DNA from 4 places in the Agaribacterium sp. ZY112 genome. Region 2 is predicted to be linked to each of the others. Evidence: predicted binding sites of a transcription regulator. Region 2 holds the regulator's gene; each other region holds the start of a gene.
What was found. Region 2 encodes sigma-54, which starts transcription at its own class of promoters, with help from an activator protein. Its sites were predicted from a motif close to TGGCACANNNNTTGCNNT; they were not measured.
Positions count from the first base shown of each region.

Region 1 (7,476 bases), 520 kb from region 2:
TTGCTTTCTAAGCTCTTTGAGTTCGAGTAATAAGTCGTCGTTTTTTTTAAGCGCAGGTGGTGCGTGCTTGTAGTTTAAATGGCAAAAATTTAAGAGTTGCAGCTTTTGCTCTTTCTGTAAGCCTAAGCAGGAGCTTAAGCCAGTTAAGCCCTGAGCTTGAGACTTAATAATGCCTTGTAGCATTCTTATGTTTTCAACTTGGCGTAGCAGTTTGAGCTTATTACTACTGAGCTCACTTGTTCTTTGGTTTAAATTGGCTACTTGGTTCATAAGTCTGTTAATCCTGCTCCATGACCATAGCCAGCTTTTCTGGATAGATACCTGTCAGTGAGCCCGGAGGGTTAAACGCAATGCCAAAGCTATCGAGAATAGCCATCTCAACAGGGCAGACACTGGCACATTGAGGGTCGGCATAATCACCCACACATTCGGTGCATTTATCAGCCCTGACCATCATTTGCTGGTCGCCTTCATAGATGGCCTGGCTTGGGCACACATCTAAACAGCCCCAACAACTGACACACGCGTCTACAATTTTTACTGCCATAAACCGAACTCCTGCTTTATTAAGCGAGTTGATGGGTAGGCTCTGCCTGAACGGCGTCTTCTAGCTGCCTACTCATAGCCATAAGTGCCTCGTCGATCGTGTCCATAGCGAAATCGCTGCTCGGTTTGATACCGGCGGCTTCTAGTTTTTGCCAAGGGCCAAAACCAATTTTTGCGCAGAGAACAGCGGCACAACCTTCAAGGCTTTGTATGGCTTGTTCAAGTAGCTGTTCGCGTTCATCACAGTGCTCTGTGCCCGAGCAATAAGCCTCGATTGAACGCCGGCCTACAAAGTTCACACTCTGTGGGCCAGCGCGATATATTAAAAATTCCTTGGCATGGCCAAAATGTTGATCGACCAAATGAGATCCTTTACTCGCCACTGCAATTAAGGGGGCTGAGCTGGTCAAGCTGGTGTGATTCTGGTTTGCCGTATGGCGCTCCGGCGTGGCCTTGTATGTGGCCTCTGTCGATATGTGTTGTTGCTCTTGTTGTTCGAGCTTGGCTAGGCTGAACTCTGCACCTCTGTCTTCATCTAACATGCCTACGGCATCGGCGCGGCACTGGCGGCAGTGTCGCATTAACTTCATATCCATGCCGCAGGTAGCTTGCGCCTGCTCTAGCTCTGCTGCGGTTGGGCTGGCATGGCCCATAACACCAAAATAGGAACCGTGTTCTTTTTCAGCAATCAGCGGCATTAAATTATGCAAAAAGGCGCCGCGCTTTTTGATTTCTTGACTTAGCTCACCTAGGTGTTGGTCATTAATACCTGGTATTAACACTGTATTTACTTTAACCAATACTCCGCGTTCGCTGAGTAGGCTTAGGCCTTTGAGTTGTTGCGCAATTAATATCTTGGCGGCCTTCTCGCCTCGTATACGGCGATGATTCCAATATATCCACGGATAAATCTTGGCACCTATAGCTGGATCAAGACAATTGATGGTAATTGTCACATGATCGATATTAAATTCACAAAGTTCGTCAATTAGGCTGGGTAGCATCAAGCCATTGGTTGATAAACACAGTTTCAGTTCGGGTTGTTGTTCTGTTAGTAGGCGAAAGGTTTCAAAGGTGCGTTTGGCATTAGCAAGGGCGTCACCGGGCCCAGCAATACCAAGTACACTGAGTTGAGGGATCTCAGCAGCGACGGCCTTCACTTTTTTAAGACCTTGAGCTGGTGTCAGTATTTCCGAGACAACACCTGGCCGGCTCTCATTTGAACAATCGTATTTACGGTTGCAGTAGTTACACTGAATATTACAAGCTGGTGCAACGGCCAAATGCATACGTGCGAACTTTTGGTGAGCTTGCTCGCTATAACAGGGATGATTTTCTATTTTCTTTTGAATGTGCTCGGGAATATCGCTGCTGCTTGTGGCGGAACTTGGGCAGCTTGTTGAAGGGCATTGATCAGCAGGTGGGCTGTCAGAAGAGCGGGCGATAATAGTTAAGTCCATGGCATTCACTTGTTACAACGGTTAATGATATAAGTGATTGCAATCCCTATGCCTTTTAATAAGTTGTTGTTTATATTGAGTTTTTATTGGTTTTATTGGGCTTTTTGTAGCTGAGTTGACAGGCTTTCAGGAAACAATTGTAAGAAGCCTTACACAAGTGAGAACTAGAGCTCCGTTCTCACTTGTGTAGTCTAAATCTTTCTTACATTGATATTTAAGGTTTGAATACGGTAGGCAATTTGTCGTGCAGTCATGCCGAGTAAGCGGGCCGCCTTGGCTTGCACCCAGCCTGCTTGTTCGAGGGCCGCAATCACTTTTTCGCGTTCGTCGAGGTTATCGTCTTCAAGGTCGGTAGGATTTAATTCAAAATCGTTGCGCACAGGTGGTGGAACAACTTGCACACCGCTTAAGGAAATTACGTCGCTATCGACGCAGCCATCTTCGCTCATCACTGCAGCGCGCTCAAGACAGTTTTCTAATTCACGCACATTACCGGGCCAGTGATAGCTCATTAAAATTCGCACTGCGCTGTTGGTTAAACGCAGTTCTCGTTTTTGTTTTTCGGCTACTTTGCCCAATAAGAATTCAGCTAACTGTGGAATATCGGCACGTCGTTCACGCAAAGGCGGAATCTGAATGGGCATCACATTTAGGCGATAGTATAAATCTTCTCGAAATTTGCCTTTTTCAACTTCGGCTTCAAGGTTTTTATTTGTTGCCGCAACGATACGTAAATCCACTTTAATGGTTTGGCTTCCACCAACACGCTCAAATTCGCCTTCTTGTAAAATGCGCAAGAGCTTGGCCTGAAACATGGGCGATATCTCACCGATTTCATCTAAAAATAAAGTGCCACCATCAGCCTGTTCAAAGCGGCCTTTACGCTGTTTAATTGCACCGGTAAAGGCGCCTTTTTCATGGCCAAATAGCTCTGACTCTAATAGTGTTTCAGGCAGGGCGGCACAATTTAAACGCACATAAGCTTGTTTAGCGCGAGGTGAGTTGTAGTGAATTGCGGTGGAAATAAGCTCTTTACCTGTACCCGATTCCCCAAGTACTAATACGGTACTGTCCCATTTGGCAACTCGCCTTACTTGGTCAAAGACACGGCGCATTGACGAGGTACTACCTATGACCAGTTTTTCAAAACCAAATTGACCGCGTACTTCACGGCGTAACTCATCGCGCTCAGAGGCAATCTCCTCACCGAGTTCACGGTTAATTACTAGGCGCACGGTTTGTGAAATCATATGGGCGACTGTTTCCATAAAGCGCAAGCGCTCACTGAGGAAATCGTCTGCAGGTGTACTCGGTTGTGCTGCGAGTACACCAATGGTTTTACCTTCGCTATTTTCAATCGGTACGGCGATAAAGGGCAGTTCGTAGTCGTAGATAGCTAGGCGGTCGAGAAAATTAGGTTCCGAGCTAATACGACCTAATACGATGGGGCGGCCGTGGCTTAAAATTCGGCCGATAATGCCTTCACCGCTTCGGTATTTTACTGTGCCTGGCTTAAGATTGTTGTTCTCGCCGGTATAAATAGCTGTTAATTGCACTGCGCTGTGCTCGGCGTCGGAAATAGAAATGAAACCGTAGTGTAGCTCGGCCACCGTATGCAAAACTTCTAAAACTTCGGCAAAAGTGGTTTCAATATTTTCTGAGTGGCAAACAATCTGGCTAATACGATTTAAGGCCAGCGTTTCTTTTTCTAATAAAGTAATACGAGTGTTGTTGGGGCTGGAGCTTAATACAGAGTGTCTTGTTGTCATCATCATGAGCTTGTCCCGTGACTGCTGGGGCTGGGAGAAGAGGAGTGTGCTGTGCTGTTAGTCGAGGTGGCTTTAGTTGAAGTTGAACCGTGTTCGGTGGCATAACTACTGTTTAGGTGGGGCAGCTCGACTACCATGCAGCAGCCACCGTGGTAACTGGTATCGACACTGACCGTACCGGCTAAATCAAGTACGGTTTCTTGCACCATAGAAAGCCCCATGCCTGTGGCTTTTTTACCGCCGACCTTGGTGCTAAAAAAGGGTTCAAATACTTTGTAGCGTAAGGATTTAGGAATGCCTGCGCCGCTATCGGTAATCTCTACACGGACCACATTATTTTTTGCGATGGTGCGCAGGCTCAATTCACGTTTGTCGAGGTCAGCATCAGCCAGTGAATCGATGGCGTTATCGACGAGCTTACAAAAAGCACTAACAATCTTACCTTCGGGGCCAAGTACTTGAGGTAAATGCAGCTCGGGTTGCCAGTCGACCACAATGCCTGCGCCTAATAGTTTAGCCGTGCTTAATTTAATCACATTGCGAATTACTTCATTTAAATTAAGTTGTGTAGATCTCTGTTGCTGGGCGGCAGGAGTCGAGCTCATTAATGTTTCAAGAGCTGCTTCACCTGCTTTACCGGCTTCTTGTAAGGCTCCTATTAGTGGGTCGCCTTGTTCAAGGTACTCGGCGCGGCGTTCCAGCATACGCATGGCCGCATTAATTAAGTTTACCGGCCCTTGTAAACTGTGCACAGCGCCGTTAAATGCTTCGCGGGTTGCGTGCACGACTTCTTCTTCAGCAACCAAGGCTTTAAGGGCATTTAAACGGGAATCCTCTTGTCGGCGCTTGAGTTCACTGATGTCATTAATGGTCAGTAAGATATGTGTGTCATCATGCTGATTAAAAAAGTTGTGGGCCTCTTCGTTCTCCAAATTCACGGCGGTGCCATCACAGACAAAATAACGAGGAAAATCACCGCCTTCATCTAAACAGATCTCACGGTTGTGAAATTCTAACCCCTGGTTTTTTAGCTGTACAAAGTCATGGCCCAGTATTTTAAACAATAAAGCTTTGGCTTCATCTTGGCTTTTTCTAGGTGCCAGATCCGTCATTAACTGCTGAAACATCGGGTTCATTAACACGATATTGTTATTTGCATCAATCAGAGTGGTGGCGATAGGGGAGCGATTAATTACTGTTGAAACCATTTCACCTAGATTGGTTACGCGCTGCTCAAGTTCATGCAGCTCACTTGAATCACGGTGCATGCCTAGGTAATAAATAGCCTCTTCATTTTTATCAAGCACGGGGGCAACATTCACTTCAGCCAGATAGAGTGAGTCATCTTTGCGTTTATTGACCAATAACCCCGACCAAGGGCGTTTGTTATTTAAGTTTTGCCACAGGGCCTGATAAGCGATACGCGGAGTTGTGTGGTTAGAAAGCATACTTTCATTTTTTCCAATCACTTCATTACTTTCATAACCAGTTACTTTATTAAAGCTACGATTGGCATAGAGGATGTTGGCATTGAGATCGGTAATTGAAATAGCAATCGGGGCGTGTTCAACAGCTTGATAAAAAGCATCGCAATTGAGCAGGGTGCTCTTGCAGGTCTGAGCTTGGGAGCAGGGAGCTGCTTGCTTATCAGTTTCCTGTTTTATGCTTAATAGTCTGTCATCGCTTGGATATTGTTTCTGCATGTTTTTCATAAAAGTACCCGTTGCTGCTTTTAGGTGGAGCTCTAAATCTATCTTTTTTATTTTCAGATTAAATTCTTTATCGATTGGATAAGAGCAATAATTATGCCGACGGATAAGGTCCTTGTCGCTTCTTTGCTTGAAAGCTGACAAAGCTGTTGTTTGTAGCTTTTAATACATAAACAGCCACAAACAAAACCGACGTTTTGTAATCTTTATTACAAGATTTAAATGAGAATAAATGTCAATTAAGTTGTGGTATTTTTAAAAAAATTAAGGCAGATCAAATTTATTTATCGATGATCTATTGCCTTTAATTTTTGCCTGTCTAACAGCTTCACTGCAAGGTGGCTGGCACAGTTGCTGCACTTAGGTTTACACAAGTAACAAGTCACTGTTTTGTAGAAGTTGCGGGGAATAACTTGTGGACTATTTAAGTTTGCTTATTGGTGCAGCGCTGGTAAATAACGTCGTTCTGGTGCGTTTTTTAGGTTTGTGTCCCTTTATGGGGGTATCCAGCAAACTCAGCACATCCATAGGCATGAGTGCCGCAACCACCTTTGTAATGAGCTTTGCCTGCGCGGCTTCGTGGTTGATGGAAACCTATGTATTGGCGCCACTTGGCATTGGTTTTTTACGCATCCTCGCTTATATCTTAGTCATTGCTGCTCTAGTGCAGTTTACAGAAACACTTATCCGAAAATTCAGTCCGCCTCTATATCGTTCCCTAGGTATTTACCTACCTCTTATTACGACTAATTGTGCAGTACTCGGTGTACCCCTGATCAGCGTTAGAGATCAGCAAAGTTTTTTAGAAGCGCTTGTTTTTGGTTTTGGCTCGGCTCTCGGTTTTTGTTTGGTCATGGTTATGTTTGCGGGTATGAGAGAGCGCCTACAACTTGCTAATGTGCCTGCCTCTATGCAAGGGGCACCCATTGCTTTAGTGAGTGCGGGTTTACTTGCTATGAGTTTTTTGGGCTTTGGTGGCTTGGTCCACGTCAGTTAAGGGAGGGTTAACTATGATCGTTGCTGTACTCGCCATCACTAGCCTCGGGGCCATTTTGGGCTTGTTGTTAGCAGTAGCTGGTAAATATTTTGCCGTAGAGGAAGGCAATCCTTTAGTTAAAGAAATTGTGGCCTTACTGCCCCAAAGTCAGTGTGGTCAATGTGGTTATCTTGGTTGCAGCGATGCGGCTAATTCTTTAGTAGAGGGCGAAGTCGGCATAAATTTTTGCCCACCCGGAGGCCGAGCATTATTAGATGAACTCGCCGCGTTAATGGGGGTGGACCCAAGTGAAGCCGGTGATTTATCCGCCCCCAAACTTGCCCAAATTAATGAAGAAATTTGTGTGGGGTGCACCCGCTGTTTAAAAGCCTGCCCAACGGATGCCATTGTTGGTGCGACAGGCCAAATACATGTGGTTTTAAGCGAAGCTTGTAGTGGTTGCAAACAGTGCTTAGATAGCTGCCCAGAAAACTGCATCACACTTGAAGAAGAAGCTGCTGGTATTAATAACTGGCGCTGGCCCAAACCTGAATTAGGAGGGCTATAAGTATGTTTAGAGGCCTGTTAAAACTTGCGCCTGTACAAGGCGGTGTTCACCCATCTGCTAACAAAGCTCGCTCTTCAGCTTTGCATGTTAGTGCTGCGCCTATTCCGCCTAAATTGTTTTTACCTTTATTGCAGCACGCAGGAGCGGCAGCGATCCCTATCGTTAAAGTAGGAGAAAGGGTGTTAAAAGGCCAGTTAATTGCACTGGCACCATCGGAGTTATCGGCGCCGGTACACGCTTCTAGTTCAGGTACGGTGGTGGCCATAACTGACGTTTGTGCAGCTCACCCTTCGGGCTTTAATGCTCCGGCCATTGTGATCGAAACTGATGGCCAAGATCAGTGGTTACCAAAAGCAGAAGCGAGTGATGCTTTTCAAGAAGATGCGATGGTTTTGGCTAATCGAGTTGCTGAAGCAGGCATTGTTGGTATGGGCGGAGCTATTTTCCC
Region 1 covers NZ_CP166840.1:2,461,689-2,469,164, forward strand. Annotated here, with positions in the region: gene AB1S55_RS10705 (nitrogen fixation protein NifQ) at 1-270, opposite strand, end outside; gene AB1S55_RS10710 (4Fe-4S dicluster domain-containing protein) at 278-547, opposite strand; gene nifB (nitrogenase cofactor biosynthesis protein NifB) at 567-2,006, opposite strand; gene nifA (nif-specific transcriptional activator NifA) at 2,198-3,781, opposite strand; gene nifL (nitrogen fixation negative regulator NifL) at 3,778-5,487, opposite strand; gene rsxA (electron transport complex subunit RsxA) at 5,900-6,481, shown strand; gene AB1S55_RS10735 (RnfABCDGE type electron transport complex subunit B) at 6,495-7,028, shown strand; gene rsxC (electron transport complex subunit RsxC) at 7,031-7,476, shown strand, end outside.
Region 1: a site for sigma-54 is predicted at 5,569-5,586, ahead of nifL (nitrogen fixation negative regulator NifL). Genes of this name have one in related genera too.

Region 2 (7,476 bases):
TTTAGATGTAAGCTGGAGTGCCGAGCCGGATATGCCGCAACTGGAAATACTTAACGGTAACTTAGAGCTTGAATTGCATAAAGGTAGCTTTATTCGAGGCGCTGATGCTGGGGAAAATCCATTATTAAGGCTTATTGCTTTGTTTAATTTTGATACTTTTGCAAGGCGCCTGCGTTTGGATTTCTCTGACCTTGCAGCTAAAGGTTTTGCTTATGATAAAGTTCACGCAAAAATGCGTTTTAATGAAGGTTTGGCGAGCTTAGATGAGCCTATGCTAGTAGAAAGTAGCTCTTCAAAAATGCGTATGGCTGGTGATATAGATATTGTTAATGAAACCTTAGATACGGAGCTGGCTGTTACCCTTCCGGTTGCAGGTAATATTGTTGTTGCCACAGCTTTTCTTGCAGGTCTGCCCGCAGGGCTTGGGGTATATGTTATCAGTAAGATGTTTAGTAAGCAGGTCGATAAAGCATCCAGTATTAGCTACAGCGTTCGCGGGGCTTGGGAAGACCCGAAAATTAAAGTGTTAAAAGTCTTTAATGACGATGTAGAAAATAAACCCAGTAAGGCTGAGCATGAAGTTCGTACTGAGACTAAATTTGATACTGGTAATACTAAAAGCACAATGGAATCTGAGCTTAATAAACATGGTGAAGGCTCACCAGAAAATAGATCAATGATCTCTCGTACTGAGCTTCTTCAGTAGTTTAGTAATTCTATTTTGTTGTGTTTGATACTGCGCTAAACCGAGTGCGCTGCTATGTTTATATTTTTGAGCACTCGGTCGGACTAGATCAGCTTGGTTTAGATTGATTTGTAGTTTTAAGCTTCAGCTAGCACTTGTTGTACGAGCTTAAATAGTTTGCGTGCATTGGCTGGTGGCTTGTTTTGGCTTTTATCTTTTTGCGCATTGCGTAATAAGTTTCTTAACTGCTGGCGGTCGCAGTTTGGAAATTGGCTCACAAACTCGTTAAAAGCCTCATTGCCTTGATCGATTAGGCGCTCTCGCCATTGCTCCACAACATGTAACTGTCGAGTTGTTTTGTGGCGCTCTTGTTTGATGCTTTCTAAGCTGGCTTTTAACGCTTCTCCTGCATCCTCCTCTTTACGAATGAGCTTGCCAATAAATGAGGCTTGGCGTTTTAATGCGTTTTTATGGGTGATGCGGCGGTATTCATCAATCGCGTAACGCAGCTCTTCACTCATCGGCACAGTGTCGAGAATCTTTTTCGGTAGCTCGGCAAGCTCAAGGCCTAGTGCTCTGAGCTCACGCATGTCACTTTTTATCTCGGTTTTACTTTTATAGTCGGGGTCGTCCCAAAAATCGTCTTCGGTCATGCTGTTTGTCTTTTGTTGGGCTTAGGCGTAAAAAATAGTCGCTAAACCTAGGAATGAGAGGAAACCAATCACATCGGTAATGGTGGTTAAAGTGACCCCTCCGGCCAAGGCTGGGTCTATTTTCATAGCTTTTAAGATAGAGGGTAGTACTGCTCCGGCAAGCGCTGCAACTAATAAGTTAATGACCATTGCGGCACCGATAATGACGGAGATGATAGGGTCTTGAAACCAAAAACCAGCGATAATGCCCATAATCGTAGCCCAGAGTAGGCCGTTAATCATGCCTACCCCTAGCTCTCTGTTAATTAGCCATTTTAAATTATTGGAGCCAATTTGGCCTGTGGCCATACCCCGTATCACCATAGTTAGGGTTTGGGAGCCTGCTACGCCCCCCATGGAGGCAACAATGGGCATTAGCACTGCTAGAGCTACGACCTTGTCGATAGTACCTTGGAAGAGGTTGATCACCGATGATGCAAGTAGAGCTGTTATTAAATTAATTCCCAGCCACATCGCTCGGCGAGGGGTGCTTTTCCTGACTGGTGCAAAGGTATCTTCATCTTCATCGAGGCCCGCCATGCTCATTAAGCTGTGATCGGCTTCGTCACGAATAACATCAACCACGTCATCAATGGTAATTCGGCCTAGAAGTTTGCCTTTTTCGTCAACAACGGGGGCTGAAATCCAGTCGTGTTGTTCGAATAGCTTAGCGACTTCTGCGTCGGCCATATCGGCGCGGATCGCGTTTTCATCGGTGACCATGACTTCCCGCACAGTGGTGTTTGGGTCTGTTGTCAGTAGGGTCGCTAAAGGTAATAGGCCTAAGTAATCATCTTTGCGGTTAACAACAATAAGCGCATCTGTTGAAGGGGGTAATTCTGGGTGCAAGCGCAAATAACGCAGTACCACATCGAGAGTAAAACGCGGGCGAACCGTAATAGTATCTGTGTTGGTTAGGCCGCCTGCAGTGTCTTCGGCATAGGGTAGAACTTTTTCTACGCGTTCGCGGTCTTGGTTGTCCATCGCGCCGAGCACTTCTTGAATAACTTGCTCAGGCAGTTGTTGCAGGATGTCTACCACATCATCCGTTTCGAGACCTTCGGTTAACTCGGCAATGTCCTCGGCTTCGATATTGTTTAGGTAGCTGCTGCGTATATCTTCGGGTAGCTCTTCGAGTACTTCACCGAGTACATTTTTATCAACTAGGTCCCAGATTAGGGCGCGTGACGCTGGTGGGGCGGAAGAGAGCAAGCGGGCAATCTCTACAGGGCGCAAGCCGTTGACCATTTGGCTGAGCTGCCAAGTGGTGCCTTGGCCGAGTAACTGCTGTACTCGCCCTAGATGTGCCTGAGTCTGATTGTTCAGCTCTTCAGCCTGCTGCATAGATCTTATTCGTCTTCGTCAAAGCGGTTGTTGATTAAGCTGCAAAGACCCTTCATGGCCTTTTGCTCGTCTTTACCATTACAGCGAATAGTAAGCTCACTGCCTTTGGCTGCGGCCAAAAGCATCAGTGACATGATGCTTTTACCATCAATTGATTTGCCATCAAATTCGACTTCGATATCTGCCCCATATTGTTTTGCTGTATTTGCAAACTTTGTGGCCGCTCGGGCGTGTAAACCGAGCTTGTTAATAATTTGAATTTGTTGTTCCTTCATGGCTTTCCTTTATCGGACCGGCGCCATATATTTTGCGCTGAGTTGGCGGTGGCGAGTCTGAACATTTTTATAGTTGTCGCGCAGGCATGCAGCAATGTGCTCGCTAAGGAATACACTGCGGTGCATGCCTCCGGTGCAGCCAATTGCTATGTTGATGTAACTGCGGTTATTGTCTTCAAAGCTAGGAATCCACTTCCGAGCAAATGATTCTATATCGGCAGCCATTTGCTGCACGGGATCTTGGTCTTTTAAAAAGTTGATGACGGGTTGTTCGAGCCCTGAATAGCCTCTAAGTTCTGCTTGCCAATAGGGGTTGGGTAAGCAGCGCACATCAAACATAAAGTCTGAATCTACAGGTACGCCAAATTTAAAGCCAAAAGAAGTCAAGGTGATCGCAATGCCGTCACGCTCATTGTCGATGAGTTGACGTTTAACGGCACTGCGTAGTTCGTGTAAGTTTAGGTTGCTGGTGTCAATGGTGACATCTGCCAGTGCTGCTATGGGGGCAAGGATTAAATCCTCACTGCTGATCGCTTCGTGCAAACCTGTGTTTTTGTTACTTAGTGGGTGTTTGCGGCGCGTTTCGCTAAAGCGGCGTAATAAGACTTCTTTGCCTGTATCTAGATAGAGTATACGGAAGTTGTCGGAGTCTTTTTTAAGTGACTCAAGTAAGCTTGGCAGCACACTTAGGTCGCCATCAATATTGCGCGCATCAATGCCAATGGCAAGGCGTGCAGTGTTGGGGTTGTGAGCCTTGCGTATTTGTTCAGTAAGGGCAGGTAGCAGGCTCAGCGGCAAATTGTCGATGCAGGTGTAACCCTCATCCTCTAACAGGTTGAGCGCGGTTGTTTTACCTGAGCCGGATCGGCCGGATATCACCAAAATTTGCATAGTTAGGGCTCATTGCTCAGTGGCGGCGAGATAAAGTTCTTGTGCACTGTTTGCTTGGCGCAAGTGTTTTAAGTAGTCCTCGTTTTGCAATGCAGAAGCAATGGCCGCGAGGTTCTCTAAATGGTTCTGTTCACTGTTCTCGGGGGCGACCATAGCAAAAACAACATCAACAGGCTGTTGGTCGATCGCATCAAAATCAATACCTTGGTCCAAAGTAAATACTGCAAGCATCGCTTCATCGGTATCAAAGCGGCAGTGTGGGATTGCAACACCGTCGCCAATGCCTGTGGAGCCTAGTTTTTCTCTGGCAACAAGTTGGCTAAATAGCGTATTGGCATCCACGCCGTATTGTTCACCTAGTGTTTGAGCTACTTTGTCGAGTACGCGTTTTTTGCTGACACCTTCAATACGTGCCGCGCAGAGTGTTTCTGATAGAACGTTTTTAATCCACATAAACTTAGAATAATAAGATTGCTATTATGTTAATTGCTTGCGTTCGTTTGATGGCGGAATACTGAGAGATTCTCGGTATTTAGCTATCGTACGGCGAGCAACCTTAATACCCTGCTCTTCAAGCAGGGCTGTCATTTTCGAGTCGCTAAGCGGTTTGCGGGTATTTTCCGCCGCTACTAATTTTTTAATGATGGCACGAATGGCGGTGGATGAGCATTCACCTCCACCTTCAGTGGCAACGTGACTAGAAAAGAAGTATTTCAATTCAAAAATACCCTGAGGGGTATGCATGTACTTTTGAGTCGTTACACGGGAAATAGTCGACTCATGCATGCCGACGATTTCTGCTACATCATGAAGTACCATCGGCTTCATCGCCTCTGGGCCAAAGTCTAAAAAGCCCTGCTGTTTTTCTACGATGCAGGTTGCGACTTTAAGCAGGGTTTCATTGCGGCTTTGCAGGCTTTTAAGAAACCAGCGTGCTTCTTGCAGGTTGTCTCGAATAAAGGTGTTGTCGGCACTGCTGTCAGCACGTTTGACCATCGATGCGTAATCCGAATTGATACGAATTTTGGGTGCGATATCTGGGTTGAGGCTAACGGTCCAGCGCTGTTTTTCTTTTTTAACAAAGACATCGGGAACAACGTATTCGGTTGATGAGGTGTCGATGCTATCGCCAGGGCGAGGGTTAAGCGCCTGAATGATGGCTATGACAGCTTGAAGTTCAGGTTCTTTGATTTTTAGTTTGCGCATTAAGGTCTTGAAGTCGCGACTACCAAGCAGGGGAAGGTAGTTGACGATGAGTTCACGCGCTTTACTGATCTCTGGTGTATCTTGTTTTAGTGCATTGAGCTGGATAAGTAAGCAGTCACTTAAGTCTCTTGCTGCAACACCTGGGGGGTCAAATTGTTGCACTCGGTGTAGGACGGCGATGACCTCATCTTCTTCTAAGTCTTCAAGCTCGGTACTTAGGCCCTCAAAGATGTCTTCGATGCTTTGCTCAAGCATGCCGCTATCGGCAACGGCATCAATGATTGCTTCTGCAATCAATAGGTCACGGTCGCTCATTGGAGTGAGGTTGAGCTGCCAGAAAAGGTGGTCACCAAGGCTCTCTGTACCACCGCGTCGGCTCTCTAAGTCGTAATCTTCTTGATCGTTACGCGCTAGTCCCGTGTTACTAAACGAGTTGGCTTGGTAAACGTCGTCCCAGCTGGTGTCTACGGCGAGGTCGGTTGGAATGTCATTACTCCAATCGCCTTCCGATAAGCCATCGCTGGCATCGCCTTCGTTGACTGATTTCTCATTAGCTTGATGGTCAGCTTCACTGCTGTTGTTTGCTTTGTTCTCTTCCGGATTATTTTTGTTTGACTCATCTGAGCTACTGCTGCTTTCTTCTACTTCGTTTATTTCGAGTAAAGGGTTGCTTTCAAGGGCTTCTTGAATTTCGGCTTGTAGGTCAAGAGTAGAAAGTTGCAGCAAGCGAATGGCTTGTTGTAACTGAGGGGTCATCGTTAGCTGATGGCCCATCTTTAACTGGAGAGATTGCTTCATAGGCGACTACTTATGTTGCTCTGGGGCCCGTAAACGCTCTGCGCTATTGGGTTTGGTAACTTAGCTAAGTTTAGTATTCCCTTAGCTTCAGGGCAACGCTTTTAAGCAGATAACAAAGCAATCTTTATGCCGAATGTGCTTGCCAATTGCTCTGCCATCGACTAGGCCTGCAGCAAGAGGTTGGTTTTAGAGTGTAAAGTGCTGGCCTAGATAGACTTCACGTACTTTTTTATTGCTCAAAACCGTAGCGGAATCACCTTCGGCGAGTATTTGGCCTTCGGAAACGATATAGGCTTTTTCGCAAATATCGAGCGTTTCACGCACATTGTGATCGGTGATTAAGATGCCAATATTTTTTGCTTTGAGTTGCAAAATGATGTCTTTGATATCACTGACCGAGATCGGGTCAACGCCGGCAAAGGGTTCGTCAAGCAGAACAAAATTTGGCTCGCTGGCCAGTGCGCGTGCAATTTCTACTCTGCGGCGCTCACCACCACTTAAGGCCATGCCTTGGCTGTCTTTGATGTGGGTAATGTGAAACTCTTCGAGCAGCTCTTGTTGTTTGTCTTTGCGCTGCTGTTTGCTTAGTTCTTTACGGGTTTCCAAAATCGCACTGATGTTTTCAGTCACAGTGAGTTTGCGAAATACGGAGGCCTCTTGGGGTAAGTAACCAAGCCCTGTGCGCGCGCGTTTGTGCATCGGCATGTGGGTGATTTCTTGCTTATCGATAAAGACTCTGCCGTGATCGGGTTTAACGATACCTGCGATCATGTAAAAGCAGGTGGTCTTACCCGCGCCGTTGGGGCCGAGCAGTCCAACTACTTCGCCGGAGCTTACTTGCATGCTGACATCAACAATAACTTTGCGGCCTTTATAGCTTTTGGCCAAATGCTGTGCTTCTAATATGGGCATGTTATTGCGCTGAATTTTCTTCTGGTTGTTGCTCGGCTGCGTCTTGTTCTTGTTGCAGGGCTTTAGGCGGGATAATCATTTTCACGCGTTTTTTCTCGTCACTGCCTTCACTGAGGCTGCTTGCTTTAACAAGGGCTTGTTTTACATCGTACTCAATTCGATTGCCGCTTAAACTTGCGCCTTCTTGGTCCAGTGTTGCGTCACCTTCAAGGATAAGGCCTTTATTGTGGATATCGTAATCAAGCTTTATGGCTCTGGCTGTGACAGGTTCTGCGCCAACACTTGGTGTCTGCTGAAAGTGAGCTGGGCGACCTGTGGCTAGTACTCGGGTGGCTTTTTCTGCATTACCAAAAATAATCACGTCATCCGCTTTAATAAGCATGCTGCCCTGCTGCATGGTAACGGAGCCAGAATACGTGAGTGTATTCTTTAGCTCGTCATAAACAAGGCTCTCAGCTTCCAGTTCCAGGTCTTTCTCTGCATCGTCGGGAAGGGCGAGGCAGGCGCTGGCGATGGCACAAAGGCCAAGTAAGAATAGAGGCCGTGTAGCTTTGCTCATGGATTTATTTTCTCGGGGCTGTGTAAGCCCTTTACTTTACTTTTAAGTGTGATCTTACGCTGTTGTAGATCGGCGATCATTCCTACAGCACTGACCTTACCAAGCGGGCTGACG
Region 2 covers NZ_CP166840.1:1,943,011-1,950,486, forward strand. Annotated here, with positions in the region: gene AB1S55_RS08490 (YhdP family protein) at 1-706, shown strand, start outside; gene yjgA (ribosome biogenesis factor YjgA) at 823-1,338, opposite strand; gene mgtE (magnesium transporter) at 1,360-2,721, opposite strand; gene AB1S55_RS08505 (HPr family phosphocarrier protein) at 2,727-2,996, opposite strand; gene rapZ (RNase adapter RapZ) at 3,006-3,887, opposite strand; gene AB1S55_RS08515 (PTS sugar transporter subunit IIA) at 3,897-4,340, opposite strand; gene AB1S55_RS08520 (RNA polymerase factor sigma-54) at 4,365-5,891, opposite strand; gene lptB (LPS export ABC transporter ATP-binding protein) at 6,078-6,803, opposite strand; gene lptA (lipopolysaccharide transport periplasmic protein LptA) at 6,805-7,362, opposite strand; gene lptC (LPS export ABC transporter periplasmic protein LptC) at 7,359-7,476, opposite strand, start outside.

Region 3 (7,476 bases), 420 kb from region 2:
CTCTTGCGAGAGCTTCTTCCTAACACCTTTAATACGCCCTAGTAATTCCCCCCCTTGGCCTTTATCGACTAAAGGAATCAGCCTATAGCCAACTTCCAGACCCACCATATCAACGGGTTGTACGTCATCCCAACTCACTTCAACAGGATCTGGAGCATTCACACTTTTATTTTCAAGGGCCGGTTGCGGCTGAGCTCCATCTGCTGAAGGAATAAAAGGGGGAGCACCATTGGGGCGAGCTGCGCCACCTTGAAAACCGCCCTCTTCAACCACTTCAGCTTCTTGTTGGCGGTAGTGAATAAAATACGCCAGCACCCCACAAATAGTAGCAAGGCCTAAAAACGATAGATGCGGCATACCTGGGATCGAGCCCATAATAAACAAGATAACCGCGGCTATAGCTAAGGCTTTAGGGGATGCAAACATCTGCGATAAAACTTGGCGATTCATATCTTCAGCGCTGTTAACACGCGTCACCATAATCGCCGCAGCTGTCGACAATAATAACGATGGTATTTGCGCCACAAGACCATCACCAATGGTCAGCAATACATAAAACTGTAAGGCAGTTTGAAATTCCAAGCCGTGCTGAACCATACCAACAGCAAGACCACCAATCACATTAATAACAAGAATAAGAATACCGGCAACACTGTCACCGCGAACAAACTTACTCGCACCGTCCATAGCACCATAAAAATCGGCTTCTGCAGCAACATCTTCACGGCGGGTACGCGCCTCATCCTGATCGATTAAACCCGCATTTAAATCGGCATCAATAGCCATCTGCTTACCAGGCATTGCATCCAAGGTAAAACGTGCACTGACCTCAGATATACGCCCAGCACCTTTGGTAACGACAACAAAGTTAATAATGATGAGAATAATAAAAACAACTAAACCAACTGCATAATTACCACCAATAACAACCTCACCAAAGGCTTGAATCACTTTACCTGCAGCATCCCCACCTTCATGACCATTAAGTAGAACGACCCGTGTGGAGGCTACATTAAGAGCCAAACGCATCAGCGTAGCGACCAATAAAATAGTCGGGAACACAGCAAAATCGAGAGGCCTCAGGCTATATACCGATACCAATAAAACAACAATGGAGAGCGCAATATTAAAAGAGAAAAAGGCATCTAATAAGAATGGGGGCAGAGGTAGCGTCATCATCCCCATTAGCGCAAGCAGCATAATGGGGATGGAAAGGTTGCCCTTCCACATATTGCCAACACCTTGACGGAATGAAGCGCCATCAACATTCGACGGCAAACTTACAAGGTGCTGAAAAAAAGAATCTGCCATGTATTTTTCTCTAGCAAGGCCAAGCCAATAAATTGGCGTTTTAAATCGATCACTCTAATAGTGGCAAAAGCTGTGCCGAAGCAAAGACACAAAGAGTAAGAAGCCTTAGCTATACTTGTTAAGCACTCCCCTAATGAGTCAACAACAAGAAAAACAGAACCTTAAAACGCACACTCAAAAAGGCATCTACAAGTAAGCAATAGGACCAATGTGATGAAAATAAGTAGGCGTAAGACTAAATGGATTCATAAGCGAATTGGCATACTTTTTTTTCTGCTTTTCTTTACCTTTAGCCTTACCCTGAATGCCTCTCAGACATGGGCTGATCTAAGTATTCAACTGCCAGTAACAAGCACAAACAGCGCCACAGAAGTATTAATTAATGAGGCCCTCTTATTAGAGTTAGATGCACATATAAAAAACGAACTCGACCTACATATTCGCCCAATTCGAAAGAAAAGTGAGCGCGCTCAAGCACTACATAAGTTGATGTTTAGTGAACAAGGCTGGAACATTGATTACGCTTTTGATGAAAGCCTAAGCGCCCGAGATACCTATTATCGAAAACAAGGAAACTGCTTAAGTCTAGCCCTACTCTATGTCGCCAGTGCCCGTTACGTGGGGCTCAAAGCTTATTTCCAAAATGTCAACGTAGCTCAACAGTGGCGACAAGCTTCTAATGTCTATCTTGTGCCAGGGCATATTAACGCCGTGGTAAAAACGCGAAACCAGCGCATCTACATTGAGTTTCTAGGCACTTTTTTTAATATTGCTGATATCGACCCACGCAATAGCCGAGTGATTAGCGATCAGCGTGCACTAGCAGATTATTACAATAATATTGCCATGCAAAATCTGGAGCATAAACAGTGGCAACAAGCTCAACGCCATATGAAAAAAGCCTTGGCTTTAGCCCCTAAAGAAGACTTCTTTTGGTCTAACCTAGGTGTACTCAACAAACTCAGTAATAAGCCTATCGAAGCTGAGAAAGCTTATAAAAAGGCGTTAAAAATTAATAAGCGGAATGATAGTGCGCTTAGTAATTTATACGTCTTGCTACTTGAGCAAGAGCGTCTGAATGAAGCGGAAAAACTAGCTAAAAAAGTGGGCCGATACAGCCGTAAGAATCCCTACCACCTCGCTAAACTTGCTCAAAAAGCACTTACACATAAACACTATCAGCAGGCCTTAGACACTATTCAGAAAGCCATCACTATTGCCCCCAAGGAACAACTGTTTCACCACCTAAGCGCACAGATACACTTCGCAATGGGCAATAAAAACCAGAGTATTCAATCACTTAAGAAAGCTTATGAATTGAGTGAGGGCTTACAGAAACAGCGTTTTGAAGGTAAATTACAAGGCCTGCTCAGTATGCGCTAAAAGCACTGTGCCTTATTCACTAAGGTCTATACTCAATACATTATTATCTAGTCAAAAGCACTGCTATATCTTCTTATATTGGTAAATGGACTGCACGAAGTGAGGGACCTTGGCAAGTAATATGGCCTATAAGGTATAAGCAGTCTAGGCGGCATAAGCAACCACGATATAAGTAGCTACGATTAGCGGCGCTTATACATTACTCAAAACTAGGACACAGCGTGAACTCACTTAGCTTAAGAATAAAATACAGCCTGCCCCTGATACTACTCGTCGCAGCACTTATTATTGTACTGGTTGCCAATACTCTACTTATTAACCGTTTAGAAAAGAATTTAGATAGCTACGCTAAACGTTTTCTACCTACTGTAAGCAAGGTTCTCAATGCCGATAGAGATCTCTACCAAGCACGCTTAGCCGAATTACACTATGTCTTAGATCTTAATGGTAATAGAAGCCAATACCGTCAAGATTACCAAGAGAACGCTCAGCAGGCCTTAGATCGCTTCCAGCAATACCAAAAAGATCTGGCTTCCTATCCAGATGTTCTGGCACAACTCAAGTCATTTGATCAAGCCTTCTCAACTTGGCAACAGCAAACAACTCAAAGTTTACAAAACGCAAGCTTGGCTAACTACGCAAAAAATGAAATAGCTTTCTCTAACCTAAGAGCACTCTATGACAGTGCCGGTGAACTCGCCTTTGAGAAAGCAGAGCAAGTTCACACAGAAGCCACAGCGTCTATCCAAGTGCATAAATCTATTTCCTATATATTAGTCTTCTTAATTATAGCGATTGCTTCGATAGCATCGTTTGTAGGTGTTCGCTCATTAGTACAACGCATCAATGAGATTAGTGATGGCATTAACAACATCAGTTCTGGCGGTGGTGATCTAAGCCAGCATATAACAATAAAAAACAAAGACGAGCTGGGGCGCTTAGCCTTGGCTTTTAATGATTTTGTTTCGAGCCTTAACCAGCTTATTAAAAGTGTTCGCAATGATGTTGAACACCTACAAAATAGCAGTGACACATTACACAACAGCTCTGAGAAAAGCTCAGATATCGCATCTCAACAAGCTCACAGCGTCGATATGATTGTCAGCGCCGTACACCAAATGAGTATCGCAACAAAAGAGATGGCAGAGATAGCCCAGCACACCGCAAATGAAACTGAGCAAGCAATGGAGCAGGCTGGCCAAGGCGTACAAGTGATAAATAAATCCGTCGATCAAATAGGCCAACTCTATCAAACCATCGAGGGAGCATCCAATGGCGCCAATCAACTGGTTGAACAAAGCAATAATATCAGTAGCGTCTTAGATGTGATTCGAGGCATAGCCGAACAGACAAACTTATTAGCTCTTAATGCCGCTATTGAAGCCGCACGCGCAGGTGAACAAGGCCGAGGTTTTGCCGTAGTAGCCGATGAAGTGCGTACCCTTGCAAGCAAAACGCAAGAAAGTACTGATAGCATTCAAAAAATGATCGAAGCAGTACAGCAAGGAGTTAACGGTGTCGTGAGCCAAATTGAAGATGGCTTTGAGAAGGTCACCAACTCTGTTGAACTTGCCAAAGAAACGGAGACCTTACTCAATGAAACACAAGGTCTTGTTACCAAGGTAAAAGACATGAGTATACAAACCGCCACTGCAACCGAAGAACAAACAGCAGTAAGTGAAGAAATAAACAGTAATTTGCACCAGCTAAACTCACAAACGGCCACCACCAGTGATGTCTCTAAAGATACTCACGAAGCAGCTAAGCAGGTGCACGCACTCGCAGACAATATAACCAAAGGCATTCAGCGCTTCAAAGTCTCTTAATCGAACAAGCTTGCTAAAGAAAGGTTAAAATAACTGAAGCGAGCACACAAAAGGCCACCGATAAAAGCGGGCTTAATTTAAGGCCACGAATGAATATAAGTGCTGTCGCAGCTAAACCAAGATCATAGAATGAAAATAACGTGCTGCTAGCAATAGGCCCTAGTAACGCTGCCAAAAGTATACCTACTACCGTCGCATTTAAACCGGCAAGGCACTTAGTGGCCACTTGGTGTTCAATAAGCTGCTGCCAAAACGGAAACACCGCTACAACCAATAAAAACCCAGGTAAAAAAACAAAAATAAGTGCTGTTAAAGCGCCAAGCCAAGGCAAGTTTGGCTGCATATAAGCCCCTAAAAAACTAGCGAAACTAAACATAGGCCCAGGCATGGCTTGTGTAGCACCGTAGCCCGCCATAAATACAGAACTATCAATATAGGCACTGTCTACAGTTGCCTGTTGTAGCAAAGGTAAGACAACATGCCCCCCACCAAAGACCAATGAACCACTTTGATAAAATACCGCTGCAACTTGCAATAGGTTAATGCCACTAAACATCACCGCTACGGGTAGTAATATAAATAAGAACACAAAAACACTGAGCGCTAGAAGTGCCGTACTACGAGAGATAGCCATAGAATATGACTGACTGAGAAAAGTCAGTGGTTTACAAAAAGCAAAGCCATATGCAGCACCGAGCCCCAATACAATCAGCTGCATAAAAGGCCAATTAAAAGTCAGCAATAAGGCTGCCGCCATCAAAGCTAAGAGTTTACGTCGCTTATCTGGGCACAAACCTCGACTCATAGACAGCAGAGCATCGCTAACGATAGCGACTGCACTTAATTTTAGGCCATGAATAAGAGCCTCAGCTAAAGGGCCATCAAGCATTGGCACGGCCAAAGCGAAGAAAAACAAAAGTAATGCAGAGGGCAAAGTAAAAGCGGTAAATGCCGCTATTGCTCCCATTAGTCCTGAGCGGTTCAGACCGATAAGAAAACCCAGCTGGCTACTTGCAGGGCCTGGCAATACCTGACATAAAGCAAATAGCTGAGAAAACTGCGCGTCTGCAAGCCAAGCACGTCGCTCAACAAACTCTTTACGAAAATAAGCGACATGAGCAACCGGCCCACCAAACGCACTTAAACCCAGTTTTAAAAACAAATAAAACACCTCAAGTACAGATGCATTATTCGGTGCGACATAGGATGCCTTGTTTATTTCTTCTTTAGTCACGCTTAACTAGCTCTTATTTAAGAGGGAAACACAAAGAGGTTCGTAACTCGCTTTCATCAACATCGGCAGGCTTATTTTCGTAAATTTCAAATGGATGCTGCTGTTTACCGCACCGGATCAATTTTGCGCGCGCTAGCGCCACCATGGCCGACCACGCATTACCTAGGTGTCGATAAGGCCCTATATGGGCAATTTTATAAACTCGAAGCTTAGGAATATGGCCAGTAATAAACTGCCCACCGACTGACTCAGGTAAATGCTCAACCTGAAAGGCTGCGGTATAACTTACTTTGTCTTGAACCGCATCATAAAGGTGGTAAATAGAGAGCCCTTTACCAATACCTACTGCCTCGTTGCCTTTAAGCAATATTTCCAGATTATTAAAGTCCCGCTGCATAGAAGGGCCAACGTCCACACAAGAGCATTGAGTTTTAATACCAATATAAGCACAAGAAGGAAATTCGGCTTCGCCATCAAACTCAAGAGTCGACTCAACTCTGCCTAACTCTAAATAGTCTTTGAGCATCAATAAGCCACGCTCATAGTCCATTCCAATATAGGTCTGCATGGGCTTTTTCATCCAGAACATAAAAAACGGCAACTGGCTTTGCATACTCCATGTTACTTTACAGGTTTTGTCATTTAAAGGCTGAACATCAAAGGCCACATCGGCAATACTTTTCCATGGCTTTATAAAGTTCAGTTGGCACCGAAGGCTGTTCGGCGCGTTAGACTGCTCTATGTGCATGCTGCCTTGGCCTACCCGCTTGCCTTGCCAGCTATAACTGAGAGCATCTGCTGCAATATGCATTTGGGCTTCAGGCTCTGTAATTAACCATGGCGACCACGAACGCCACTGGTGGAAGTCACTAAGAACAGAAAATGCCTTATCGGCACTCACTGCAAGCTCGAGACTACGTTCAACGTAAATACTGGGCATGACTATCTCCTTGTTATGGCACGGGTAATTAGCAGGCTTGCTAAGCAGGAGAAGTATAAAGCGCTATGAGAGTAGATAAAAACAACAAAAATAATATAAATAGGGATGACGTCACCTTTTAGAAGCGGAACGCCATAAACAAGAGAACAAAACACCCACTAATATCGCCATGTAGCCAGTAAGTACTTAGATGACTCCTCCGGTGCAAGACTGTTAAGGACAACTAGCGCACTAAACATAACCCAGCCTTAAGAAGGCTTTATTAATGGTTTAAGAAGAGAATAAAAACAGCAACAGTGCTAACGCAAGCGGGCTAAGTACAGCACAGGCCACATTAGCAGCCATATAGGCTGTATGCTCTGGTAACTCACGAGGGTAATTAACCGCGCCACGCCAAGCTCCAAAACCAAAGAGCATCGGAAAAATAGTTAATGAGGCTGCTCTAGGCAAGGTAGCATTCCAAACAAACAGGCCCAACAAAAAAACCGCCAAAATCCAATTCAGTAAATACAGTTTGCTACTAAATTCATAGCCATAAGCAACTAACATAGTCTTACGGCCTATCTTTCTATCAGCATCTCGATCGGGGAATTGATTTAACAAAAGTAAATTATTTATTAACAAAGCAGGAATAAGGCTAATTAACAAAGCTGCTAATAAAGGCTGACCTGTCATCACCCACACGCCACCAAAGATAGGAATGACCGCCAAGCCAATACCCGGAGCCAATAGGCATAACCAAGGCATACGGTTAATCCAGCGTGTATACGTCACAATAATGA
Region 3 covers NZ_CP166840.1:2,363,617-2,371,092, reverse strand. Annotated here, with positions in the region: gene flhA (flagellar biosynthesis protein FlhA) at 1-1,311, opposite strand, end outside; gene AB1S55_RS10295 (tetratricopeptide repeat protein) at 1,525-2,694, shown strand; gene AB1S55_RS10290 (methyl-accepting chemotaxis protein) at 2,916-4,520, shown strand; gene chrA (chromate efflux transporter) at 4,534-5,754, opposite strand; gene AB1S55_RS10280 (SRPBCC family protein) at 5,768-6,694, opposite strand; gene AB1S55_RS10275 (prenyltransferase) at 6,965-7,476, opposite strand, start outside.
Region 3: a site for sigma-54 is predicted at 1,372-1,389, ahead of flhA (flagellar biosynthesis protein FlhA). Genes of this name have one in related genera too.

Region 4 (7,476 bases), 2.0 Mb from region 2:
GTTACAAAGTCGGGCATGATTATGCCTACTCAAGTGATTGATCCTGAAACCGGCAGTTTGACTCAAATTGGCAGTGGTACAGTAATACTAACAGGTACCCACCCCGACTTGCCTGGGCAAGTGTTTGAGCTAGAAGTAGAGCTAATTGAAGTAGGCCAAGAAATTAGCTTGGCGATGACTTCTTTCTCATCAACCGGTCGTGATGAGGTTGTATCTGAAGGCTATGACGCTGCAGCATGGGGGTGGGGCACTAAAGGTTTCCCTGCCGCTGTAACTGATAATACTCGTGGTGAGTTTGGTGTTTATAGCAATATCGACTTTGGTGAAGGCGGAACCTTTGCGTTTATGCTTCGCGCAGGAACTACGGTTACTGAAGGCACGGGTGTAAAAGTCTTTATTGATGATGAAGAAGTGCTATCTGAAGGCCTTAACCGTATTTCAGGTGACTGGGATTCACACTATGAAAACTGGATGCAAACCACCTTTAGCATCCCTGCAGGTATTCACGATGTGAAAATCATGAGTGCCGGCGATGCTGCTTGGCAGTGGTTTGGTCACAGCGCACAGTTCTTGAAGTTGTTGGATGTTAGTGGTGGAACTCAGCCATTGCCTTCTCCATCAGCAACGCCTTCTACAGAGCCTTCTCCACTTGTATCTGAAGTCCCTGTGCCTTCCCCTTCACCATCACCTGCAGAGCCATCTCCGTCACCCTCAGTGACGCCATCTACAGAGCCATCGCCGTTGCCATCGGTGACTCCATCTGTAGAGCCGTCTGATACACCAACACCAGGCGTCTCGCCGCTGCCTTATTACAGTGTTGTTGAGCTTGAAGACTTTGTTAATACCGGTCGAGCTGGCGCAGCTGTTGGCGGCGATACCATTAACGGCTTTAATATCTACGGCCCTGGTATTAACTGGAATACATCAGGTGACTACGCTGAATACACGGTGACTTTTGCTGATAGCGGTGTTTTTAGTCTTACTCTTGATGTTGCTTCACCAATGACTGGTGACTTAGGTGTTGCTATTAGCCTTAATGGTGTTGAGGTCGCCTCATCTTCTATTGAGCCAACCGGTGATTGGGATCTATTTGATTCACAGGTCATCAGCTCTGGTATTAGCATTGCTGCAGGAACCTATACCTTGCGAGTGCAAAGTGAAGGTTCTTCGGTATGGCAGTGGAATGCAGATAAGCTGACGTTTAACTATGTCTCGCCTTCAGAGCCTAGCCCTGTATTGCCTTCCCCAATTGGAAGCAGTGTTCCAAGCCCTACGCCATCACCTATAGCAAGCTCTAACCCTGGCGAGCCTATTGTGATTGAAGGCGAAGACTTTGCTGAAACGGGTGGTACCCAAGATGGCTTTACAACACGTACTTTTTGGGGAACAACGACTTTTGCTGATCACATCTTAACGGGTGGTTGGGCAGACTACACGGTGACGTTCCCTGCTGATGGTATCTATGATCTAAGTTTTATTGCGTCTACCAAAGAAAGTGCTGATAGTGCCGCTAAGATATATATCGACGGTGTTGCTGTAGCCCAAACAGACATCACAGGTAATAACCTGAATGTATTTACTGAGCGCGATATAACCAGTGGTTTAGCGATTAGCGCTGGTGAGCACACTGTTCGTGTAGAAGCGGTAGGTTCTTCGCTTAAGTGGCACTGGTTCTTCGATAAGATGACCTTTACCGCGCAGTAAGTAGAAAATTCAATTCCGGCTAGCCGGATGAATGTCCTAGTGATGGCCCGCAAGCTTGCTTGCGGGCTTTTTTTGTTTTTGTAATCTATAAAGGCTCTTGTTGCTTCAACACAGTAGGCACTACGTTTTTAACGTGGTACTTTATTCAAAATAGTAGAGTGCGCATCGAACTATGTCAGCGAATAAGCCTACAAATACTAGCTATAAACACTCTAGTCATAAAAAGCTCAATCCTAAAAAGCTCCCCCCTAAAAAGTTACATAATAGTAAGTGGACAGCGCTAAAGCCTTTGAAAAAAGAAAAACATTTCTTAGTGACTGAAGTCGAGTTTGATGAGGAGGGGGCTGTTATTCACTGCCTTATCGAGGCTGTAATATCTAATCGTTCCTATGCCATTGATTGGACCGATCTAAAAAATGAAACTAAATGGCGCCAAGGCTGGAACTAAAAGTGGCTTGTTCTGATCACGGTTTTAAACTTAAATTGGCTGCGCTAAAAGGGCTTGCAAGGGGATTAATATACCGGCTTAAGTTTAGGTGGATGATGACATGCTTATTATTCGTTGCTGTCTAATTTTTTTATTCGCCTCAATATAAAGAGCGGCACTCGATGTTCGTGCGTAAAAAAAGAAATATCTCTTAGTATTAAGGGTAAGTGCTCTTTAGCCGCTTAATGCTTTGATCCAGTATTCATATATTGCCTTATCTCTCCTATCTTCTCGTCTTATAAAACCTTAAGTTCACTAACAGCATAATTTATGCCTGCATTTAGTGCGTTATTTTTGGTTTGTCACCAAAATCAACCACAAATGCCGTAAGAATGTGCGTCATCAAGCGAGTTGTCGGCATGTAAGGGCTGGCATAGTAATTGTATTAGTAATATCAGCACACAGAGGATCAAACGCTTGAGCGGTTGATATCTGTCTAAATAGCCCACTAGGGTTCCGGTTGTTTTCTTTTGAAGTAAACAATGACTGGTCCGAGAGTGGACGACCTAGAAAACCACATCGTTACTTTAGTAACTGTTGTGGACTGCTCTGCAGAAGGTTACACGGCGGGACAAAAGCCCGGGAGGAGTCAACGTTTTGATCTCTCCTGTGCGCCCTTAATTTAACGCCTAAGACCTTTGGAGTGTCTACAATGAAAAAGTTAAAAGCACTATTTTCTGCACTTACCTTGGCTGCTGCACTCGTTCCCGGCGTTGTGCAAGCCAAAGAAAAATCAAGTTTTGATATTTGTTGGTCCATTTATGTAGGTTGGATGCCGTGGGATTATGGCGCCAGTTCGGGCATTGTAAAAAAATGGGCAGATAAATACGATATCGACATCAATGTTGTGCAAATCAACGATTATGTTGAGTCCATCAATCAATACAGTGCTGGTCAGTTTGATGCTTGCACCATGACTAATATGGATGCCTTAACAATTCCCGCTGCCAGCGGTGTTGATTCAACCGCTTTAATCGTGGGTGATTTTTCTAATGGTAATGATGGTGTTGTTTTAAAAGGCGCATCCAAACTTAGCGATATCAAAGGTCAAAAAGTTAATCTTGTCGAACTTTCTGTATCGCACTATTTACTTGCCCGTGGGTTAGAGTCGGTTGGCTTGTCTGAAAAAGATATCAGCGTGGTTAATACCTCTGATGCAGACATGGTTGCAGCTTACGGCACTGCGGATGTCAGCGCTGTCACAACTTGGAATCCACTACTTTCAGAAATCGAAGCAATGCCAAATAGTAACAAGGTATTTGATTCAAGTAATATTCCTGGGGAAATTATTGATCTACTGGTTGTGAATACCGATGTCCTAGCTGACAACCCTAAACTGGGTAAAGCCCTTGTTGGCGCTTGGTATGAAATCATGGCGACTATGCAGGTTAAAGACAGTGCACGCGTACAAATGGCTGAGGCTTCAGGCACTAACTTAGCGGGATTTGATGCGCAATTGGCCACAACCAAGATGTTTTTTGATGCAGCAGATGCGGTTAAATTCACTAAAAGCCCTGAGCTTGTTAAAACCATGCAATATGTGGCTGAGTTCTCCTTTAAACACGGTATCTTAGGTGACGGTGCTGATGATGCGTCGTTTATTGGTATTGAAACCCCAGCTGGTGTGTATGGCGATAAAAACAATATTAAGCTTCGTTTTAATCCTAGCTATATGCAAATGAAGGCAGAAGGCAAACTTTAAGTGTTTTAAAGACTTAGAACCCAGTCGTTAAAGGCTCGGGTTCTTGCTTTGCTTGTTCTCGCAATCACTACATCTTAGGGTTCGTTATGAAGCGACTAATCAACTTAGCCCCCAGTAGGCCTTTTTCGGTTCTTTTGGCTATTTTGCCTTTTGCCGTATTGGTGGTTTTATACATTGCGGCGTCTGATGCGCGTTTAGCTGAAAATGCAAATGACAAGTTACTGCCTTCAATTGCCCAGTTTAGTGCCGCAATCGAGCGCATGGCGTTTGAGCCTAGTAAACGCACGGGCGAATATTTGTTGTGGGTCGATACCGCTGCAAGTTTGTGGCGTTTATTTCAGGGGGTGATGATCAGTGCATTGATGGGGCTTATCTTTGGTGCTTGTATGGGTTTATTCCCCTACGCACGTTCAGCTATGTCGCCTTTATTTGTGGCAATATCGTTAATCCCCCCGATGGCTATCCTGCCTATTCTATTTATTGTTTTTGGTTTAGGTGAAGTATCGAAAGTTGTACTGATTGTGATTGGTATTGCGCCTTTTATTATTCGTGATATGCAAGCCCGAGTGCTTGAACTTCCAAAAGAGCAGTTGATCAAAGCTCAAACACTAGGTGCCAATAGTTGGCAGATCTTAGTACGAGTGGTATTGCCGCAAATCATGCCGCGTTTAATTGCGTTAGTGAGTTTGTCTTTAGGTGCTGCTTGGCTTTTTTTGATTGCCGGTGAAGCCATTGCGGCTCAAGAGGGCTTGGGTTATCGCATCTTTTTGGTTCGTCGATATATGGCAATGGATGTCATTTTACCTTATGTCGCTTGGATCACGTTTCTTGCTTTTATTACGGACTATGCACTTAAACAGTTGTCACGTAAGAGCTTTCCTTGGTTTCACGCTTTGCAAGGAGCTAAGTCATGACAGGTACTAATCCAATACCGTTTATTCAAGCGAAAAATGTTTGGAAATCGTATGGCGATAATCAAGTTCTCGAGCAGCTTTGTGTTTCGGTAGAACAAGGTGATTTTATTACCATGGTTGGCGCCTCTGGCTGTGGCAAAAGCACCTTTTTAAATATGCTGCTAGGGATGGTAAAAGCAACTAAAGGGGAGCTATTAATTGATGGTAAACCTATTGACAGTGAACCTGGGCCAGATCGTGGCATTGTCTTTCAGAGGTATTCGGTATTTCCACATTTAACGGTTCTACAAAACGTAGAGATTGCAGCCGAGTTAGTATCAAAAAGAGTGAGTTCTAGGCTGCTCGGGCGGGTGTTTTCTAAAGAAAAAGCCGCCATCAAAAACGAGGCTCTTAAACTGATTGAATCAGTTGGTTTAACTCATGCGGTAAAAAAATACCCCCATGAATTATCGGGGGGCATGCAGCAGCGCTTGGCTATCGCGCAAGCTTTGATGAAAGCCCCCAAGGTGTTGTTATTAGATGAACCCTTTGGAGCGTTAGATCCTGGTATTCGAGCAGATATGCATAAGCTGATAAAGCGTATCTGGCAAGAAAAGAAACTCACTATTTTTATGGTGACCCACGATATTAAAGAGGGGTTTGAGCTAGGTAGTCGCTTATGGGTATTTGATAAACTGCGTTTTGATGAACAAGCGCCAACGGCCTACGGCGCTCAAATTACCTATGACCTACCACTTAAACACCCCGAGAGCCGAGAGGCTATTTCTGAAATTAATATCAAGCTTCAAACTGTTAAGGAAGAGTAATGACAGTGGATACTCAAATTTTATATTCCGATGTATTACCTGGTGGTAAACACTGGTCTATGCGCATGCGTCGCGGTACCCGTTTACGTTTAATTGATCAGCAGGGTGGGGCTAATGTTGGTATGCTATTTTACAACCCTGAAAATTTATTAGAACGCTACAACGCGCCAGATACTTTAAAATGTCAGCACACCTTTAAATTGACTCAAGGCCACTGTTTGTATTCTGACATGGGCAGAGTCTTTGCCTCTATTGTTGAAGATACAATGGGCTGGCATGAAACGGTGTGTGGTAATACTCATCCTGAAACAGTTGCCAAAAAGTGGGGTGGATTAACACCAGATGATTTTAATTACCAAGCTAAACGTAATAATTGGCATTTAAGTGGCTATAACAGTTTTTTAGTCGAGCTTGCTAAATATGGTCTTGGTAAAGCTGATATGGCGGCCAACTTAAACTTATTTAGCCAAGTCGAAAGTGATGACGCAGGTCAATTACGTTTTACAACTGAGGCGTCAAAGGCCGGTGACTTTATTGAATTGCGCTTTGAAATGGACACCTTGGTGGTTTTACATACATGCCCGCATCCATTAAACCCTGCAGAAGAATACCCTTTTAAATCAGTTGAATTTCAAATTCGACGCTCACCTTTGGTGGCTGCCGATGATGAGTGCATGAATTCATGCCCAGAGAATCAACGTGGTTTTAAGAACAATGAATTATACCATCTTGGTTTAGCACCACTGGCTAATAATGAACACTCTTGCTGTGGAGGCCTCCAATGACAGAATTAAGCTCTAGCCAACTTAAGCCTGAGGCTGCGTTATTACATGATGTGGTGGCAGCAGGCGATTACTGGATGAAGATTATTAAAAAAGGCCAAACCCTACGTATTTTGGATATGGAGGGCAACCAAGCTGCCGATACTTTATTCTACAGTGCCGAGGACCCTAGTGAGCGTTACAGTGCTATGGATACGATACGTGAACAAGGCAATGTGTTTTTAAGCACAGGTACTGTGCTACGGACAAATGAAAATAGAGCCATGCTAGAAATTGTGGCAGACACCTGCGGCCGACATGACACTCTTGGTGGTGCCTGTGCAACTGAATCGAACACCGTGCGCTATGCGCTAGAAAAAAAGTCTATGCATGCTTGTCGAGATAGTTGGATGTTAGCCGTGGCCGAGAATCCTGAGTTCGGTTTAACTAAACGTGATATCACCCACAATATTAATTTTTTTATGAATGTACCTGTGACCAAAGAGGGTGGCTTAAGTTTTGTCGATGGCATTAGTGATGCGGGTAAATACGTCGAGTTAAAAGCATTGATGGATGTTGTGGTGCTTATGTCTAACTGCCCTCAGTTAAATAACCCGTGCAATGCATATAATCCGAGCCCTGTTGCAATGATAGTGTGGGACGCATAAGCCTACTTTAAAACACATATAAATGGCAGCGTGGCTGTCCGAGTTAGACGACTAACTCCGAAAAAATTGACGCGGGACGACCCGCCTGAATGTGAAGGTTTATCATGTTCAACAAAGTATTGATCGCCAATCGTGGTGCTATTGCTTGTCGTATTATTCGCACCTTAAAGCAACTGGGTATAGAGTCGGTTGCTGTATATGCTGAAGCAGATCGTGACTCATTGCATGTCTCGCAAGCAGATCAGGCGTTTAGCTTGGGTGAAGGTGCCGCTAAAGATACCTATCTAAATCAAGAGAAATTACTCGCCATTATTCAGCAAGCCGAAGTTGATGCTGTTCATCCCGGTTATGGTTTTTTGAGTGAGAATCCAGATTTTTCTGCATTGTTAGCAGCCAATAACGTAACTTTTGTAGGGCCATCGGCAGAGCAGATG
Region 4 covers NZ_CP166840.1:3,986,819-3,994,294, reverse strand. Annotated here, with positions in the region: gene AB1S55_RS17370 (carbohydrate-binding protein) at 1-1,704, shown strand, start outside; gene AB1S55_RS17365 (TIGR02450 family Trp-rich protein) at 1,877-2,152, shown strand; guanidine-I (ykkC/yxkD leader) riboswitch at 2,629-2,779, shown strand; gene AB1S55_RS17360 (putative urea ABC transporter substrate-binding protein) at 2,844-3,893, shown strand; gene AB1S55_RS17355 (ABC transporter permease) at 3,980-4,807, shown strand; gene AB1S55_RS17350 (ABC transporter ATP-binding protein) at 4,804-5,613, shown strand; gene AB1S55_RS17345 (urea amidolyase associated protein UAAP1) at 5,613-6,398, shown strand; gene AB1S55_RS17340 (urea amidolyase associated protein UAAP2) at 6,395-7,042, shown strand; gene uca (urea carboxylase) at 7,147-7,476, shown strand, end outside.
Region 4: a site for sigma-54 is predicted at 2,561-2,578, ahead of AB1S55_RS17360 (putative urea ABC transporter substrate-binding protein). Genes of this name have one in related genera too.